DNA from 2 places in the Bradyrhizobium sp. NBAIM18 genome. Region 2 is predicted to be linked to the other one. Evidence: riboswitches for the same ligand, from Rfam matches in the RefSeq annotation. Region 2 holds a riboswitch; the other holds the start of a gene.
What was found. Region 2 has a riboswitch for cobalamin ahead of I6F17_RS31020 (energy-coupling factor ABC transporter permease). Riboswitches for the same ligand answer to the same signal wherever they lie in the genome.
Positions count from the first base shown of each region.

Region 1 (2,467 bases), on a different contig from region 2:
AGTGATTGCGCATAGCGCCACCAGTCCACAGTGATCGGCTTCGACCGCACTACATCGCCAAACAGGATCGGGGGCCTGACGCAGCGCGAACCATAAGACTGTACCCATCCCTTCCTGGTAAATAGGAAGCCGCCGAGTTGCTCGCCAAAGTACTGCACCATGTCATTGCGCTCAAATTCTCCGTGCACGAGGACGTCAAGACCGATGTCCTCCTGCCAATGTACGGCGCGGGCTATCTCCTCCTTGATGAACCTGTCGTATTGTTCGTCGCTCATCGCGCCTAGCGCATGCGCCGCACGAGCATTTCGAACCTCTCTGGTCTGCGGAAACGATCCGATTGTCGTGGTGGGAAAAGCTGGTAGTCCAAAGCGCGCCCTTTGGATCTCGGAACGACGGGCAAATGGGCTTGCGCGCCTGCGCATCGTCTGGTCGATCGCCCTCATCCGGGTAGCGACATTGGCATCATGGATCTTCGGCGAAGTCCGGCGGGCAGTCGCAGCGCATTCCGAATCGGCAAGAGCGAGCCCAACATTTTGGTCGCCAGCGAGTGCTCGCGCCAGGATCGCAAGCTCACGCATCTTCTGAACAGAGAAAGCAAGCCAGCTCTTGACGTCGGACGTGAGCCCGGTCTCGAGTTCAACATCGACCGGCACGTGAAGCAGCGAGCAGGATGGAGCGAGCTGTACACGGTGCTTGCCGAGCTTCGCAATCGCGGGCTCCAGCCGCTGACGAAGGGACGACAAGTTCGACCGCCATACATTCCGGCCGTCGATGACCCCGAGCGACATGACGAGATCACTTCGGCCGACAGCGACGATCTTATCCAACAACTCTGGCGCTCGAACTAGATCAAAGTGCAGACCGGAAACCGGGAGGCTCAATGCGGTATCCAGATTGTCGCCTAGCTCGCCGAAATAGCTGGCAACCATGATCTTGATAGCCGGTCCCTCCTTTGCGAACCGGTTATAGGCATGTAGCAATGATTTTCGCACCGCTTCGTCCAGATCAAGGACCAGGCAGGGCTCGTCAAACTGAACCCAACTTGCCCCTCGTTCGGCCAATTCATGCAGAACGTCGATATAGACCGGTATCAAATCATCCAGTAGGGAGAGGGGCTGGAACGCGCTATCGGCACTCTTACCGAGCTTTAGGAATGTGACGGGCCCGATCATGACAGGGCGGGTTTGAAAGCCTAGAGCCTTTGCTTCCACATACTCTTCAATTGGTTTGCGAGAGCAAAGTCTGAACCCCTGTCCCTTGTAAAACTCGGGAACCATGTAGTGGTAGTTGGTATCAAACCACTTAGTCATTTCCTGCGCGGGTGCGCCAGACCCCCGCGGGCCCAGACCGCAACTCGCATCCTGATCGTCGCATTGTGATCCGCGAGCCATGGCGAAGTACGTCTTGAGGGAAACGGATTCTCCTTTCGAGGCGTAGATCTCCGGGATAGCGCCAACCATGACACTTGTATCGAGCACCTGATCATACAGCGAGAAGTCATTCGACGGAATGACCGTGACGCCGAGAGACTTCTGACGAGCCCAGTTCGCTGCGCGCAGGCCGGATGCGTCCTCGAGCAATTGCTGTTCGCTGATCTTTCCGGCCCAGTAGCTTTCAAGAGCGAATTTGAGCTCACGCCTTGGACCGATGCGTGGCGTACCGAGCGTAGCAACCGGAAGAGAGAGAAGAGACATAGTGTTAACCCCTGTTGGGGACAGAGGCCATGGCGGACGCAGGCAGAGGAAGTCGCGCGCGCGACGGCTGCTTGGCGCACCACCGAGACACCCCGCCCGTGGACCAATCTATCGTCGGGGCAGGTCTCCTGGCTCGCTGGCTCATCGCTGCTGTCCGGCCTTCCCAAAGCCGTGCGGGCTTCAGTGACATCGTTGGACAGTAGCTCGCCGCTCACAGTTGCGGGGGCAGCGCCGGCATTTGGACCGGCTTCCCTCTTAGCTCCGGATCAAGTGGGATTCGGAGAACCTCGACGAGCTTGGATTATCGGCAGGAGGACTCTTCCGTCAACCTCTCAGATTATGTGCCACGCTAATCTGCGACATCTACTAGGCGAATGACCGTCCATCTCTATGATTCTCTAAACAGAGCTATCGCAATCAGAGATGTCCTTGTCGGATGTCGGAGTGCGACTCGGAGCTGCCTTGAGGCGACGCCGCCCGCCCCATCAATGAAAGGGACAAAACCAGCCCGCGTAGCGGCGATTACCGCCGTTTCGAGCAGAATGCATTCGATGCGGCTTCCGATTTCCAGCGGTTCGCCCAGCACATTCGCTGGCCAGCTATTTTCTCGACTAGAGGATCCCCATTGAACACGTCAAGGCAGGAGGCGCAATCTAGCAACATACGCGGCGAGCAGGTTGATTTTCGTGCCAGCCAGACTTCTCGGCTCGTATCGCCAGCCATCATGTAGGCCGAACGCCGACGGCAACTTTAGCGAACCACCCGGTTCAATG
Region 1 covers NZ_JADYVO010000003.1:348,004-350,470, forward strand. Annotated here, with positions in the region: gene metE (5-methyltetrahydropteroyltriglutamate--homocysteine S-methyltransferase) at 1-1,694, opposite strand, end outside; cobalamin riboswitch at 1,795-1,999, opposite strand.
Region 1: it holds a riboswitch for cobalamin, as region 2 does, so the genes downstream of both, metE (5-methyltetrahydropteroyltriglutamate--homocysteine S-methyltransferase) here and I6F17_RS31020 (energy-coupling factor ABC transporter permease) in region 2, are expected to answer to the same signal.

Region 2 (2,467 bases):
GCGCGCGATGCGGCGTTCTCCTTCGTCTATCCGCATATGCTGGAAGCTTGGCGCGCCGCGGGCGCCGAGATCGTGCCGTTCTCGCCGCTGGCCGATGAAGCGCCCGATGCGAGCGCCAACGTGTGCTGGCTGCCCGGCGGCTATCCCGAGCTTCATGCAGGAAAGATCGCGGCCAATGCGCGCTTTCGCAGCGGCTTGCGCGCTTTCGCCGAGACGCGGCCGGTGCATGGCGAATGCGGAGGCTATATGGTGCTGGGCGCAGGCCTGACCGACGCCGACGGTATCAGCCATGAGATGGCGGGGCTGCTTGGCCTCGAGACCAGCTTTGCCAAGCGCCGCATGCATCTCGGCTATCGTCTTGCTGAACTGGCTGCGCCGATGCCGGGGCATCAGCCTGGCGCGCGCCTGCGCGGCCACGAGTTCCACTATTCGACCATCCTCGCCCAGCGCGATACGCCGCTCGCGGTCGTGCACGATGCCACCGGCGCGGTCATTGCCGAAACCGGCTCGCGCCGTGGCCATGCCACCGGCACGTTCTTCCATCTGATCGCGGAGGACCGGTGAGCGGTTTTGTCTCTTTCGTTTCCGCCGGTCCGGGCGATCCCGAGCTCCTCACGGTGAAGGGCGCCACGCGGCTGCGCGAGGCCGACGTCGTGCTTTATGACGATCTTGCCTCCGGCGCGATCCTCGATCTCGCACGGCCCGGCGCCAATCTCGTCGCGGTGGGAAAGCGGGCCGGGCGTCCTTCGACCAAGCAGCACCACGTCAACCGTCTCCTGGTCGACTATGCCGCAACCGGCGCGCGCGTGGTGCGGCTCAAGTCCGGCGATGCCGGCATTTTCGGCCGGCTGGAGGAGGAGATCGAGACGCTGCGCGAGGCCGGCATCGGCTACGAGATCGTTCCCGGCGTCACCTCCGCCTGTGTCGCCGCCGCCCAGGCCGGCATTCCCCTGACCCGCCGGTATACCTCCCGCCGGGTGCAGTTCATCACCGGCGCTGACGTCACGGGCGAGCTGCCGCCCAATCTGAATTGGGCGGCACTGGCCGATCCCGAGGCCACGACCGTGGTCTATATGGGCCGGCGCACCTTTCCGGCGCTTGCCGCAAAATTGATCGCGCACGGCCTCGCTCCCAGCACTCCGGCGCTGTTCGCCGAATCTCTCGGGCGTCCCGACGAACGGCTGGTCCGCACCACGATTGCCGAGCTCGCCGAACAGCTTGGGCGCGGCGGCGCCGCTTCCACTGCGGCCGTCATCCTGTTCGGCGCGCTGGCGGGAGAATATCCGGCATGACGGCTCCGGCAGCGGTTCGCCCCTTGACGCCCGCGATACGAAAGGGGCACACAAGAGCGGCATGGTGCTCGACGCGGCGCAAAGCGCCGGAGCATAATCGGGAATGGGGATGGGCGGACCCAGTTGCGGCGCCCAAAACCCCAGCCGCCCCCGCGACTGTAAGCGGTGAGGGCCTCCGAACCGCCACTGGACCGCAAGGTCCGGGAAGGCCGGAGAACCCAGTGAACCGCGAGCCAGGAGACCGGCCGTGCACGTATTGAGGCCAAGGCCGTCGGGTGTGACGGCGGAAAGGAATTGAGCCATGCATATCGAACCCGGGATCGTGACGGGCGCCAAGCTCGTGTTGAGTTACGCAACCGGCATCGCCGCAGGCGGCGTTGCCTTGAAGCTCGCGGTCGAGACCGTGCGCGAGCAGGGCGCCGGCTCGTTCGCGGCGCGGACACTGGCCACCACCGCTCTCGTCTTCGTCTTCTTCGAGATCCTGCCGCACTTTCCGGTTGGGGTATCAGAGGTGCACTTCATCCTCGGCTCGACCTTGTTCCTGCTCTTTGGTGCTGCGCCCGCCGCCTTCGGCCTTGCATTTGGCCTGCTGCTTCAGGGCGTGCTGCTGGAGCCAGTCGATCTGCCGCAATACGGCATGAACGTCACCACGCTGCTGGTGCCGCTGTTCGCGATCCAGGCGATCGCCACGCGGATCATCCCTCGCAACACCGCCTATGTCGATTTGAAATACGGTCAGGCGCTGGCGCTTTCGACGACCTACCAGGCCGGCGTGATCGCATGGGTGGCGTTCTGGGCGCTCTATGGCTCCGGCTTTGCGATCAGCAACCTCGCCAGCGTCGGGACGTTCGCTGCCGCTTATGCGCTGGTGATCGTGATCGAACCGCTCGCCGATCTCGCGGTGCTGGCGCTGGCGAAGTCGCTGCGCGGCGTCACCGCGCCCGGCCTCGTCACCCCGCGCCTGCACAACGCGGCGTAAGAGATCAGCGATGGGCGGCCGGTGTGGCCGCCCATCGCGCTCGCGATGCTAACGCTCTCCCTGATCGGCATCGGTTGCGGCGATCCCGCGCAGCTCACGCGCGCCGCCGTTGACGCCATCAACGCCGCCGATCTCATCCTGATCCCGCGCAAGGGGACTGCGAAATCCGATCTCGCCGATCTCAGGCGAACGATCT
Region 2 covers NZ_JADYVO010000021.1:30,334-32,800, forward strand. Annotated here, with positions in the region: gene I6F17_RS31010 (cobyrinate a,c-diamide synthase) at 1-564, shown strand, start outside; gene cobA (uroporphyrinogen-III C-methyltransferase) at 561-1,292, shown strand; cobalamin riboswitch at 1,338-1,557, shown strand; gene I6F17_RS31020 (energy-coupling factor ABC transporter permease) at 1,594-2,271, shown strand; gene cobF (precorrin-6A synthase (deacetylating)) at 2,317-2,467, shown strand, end outside.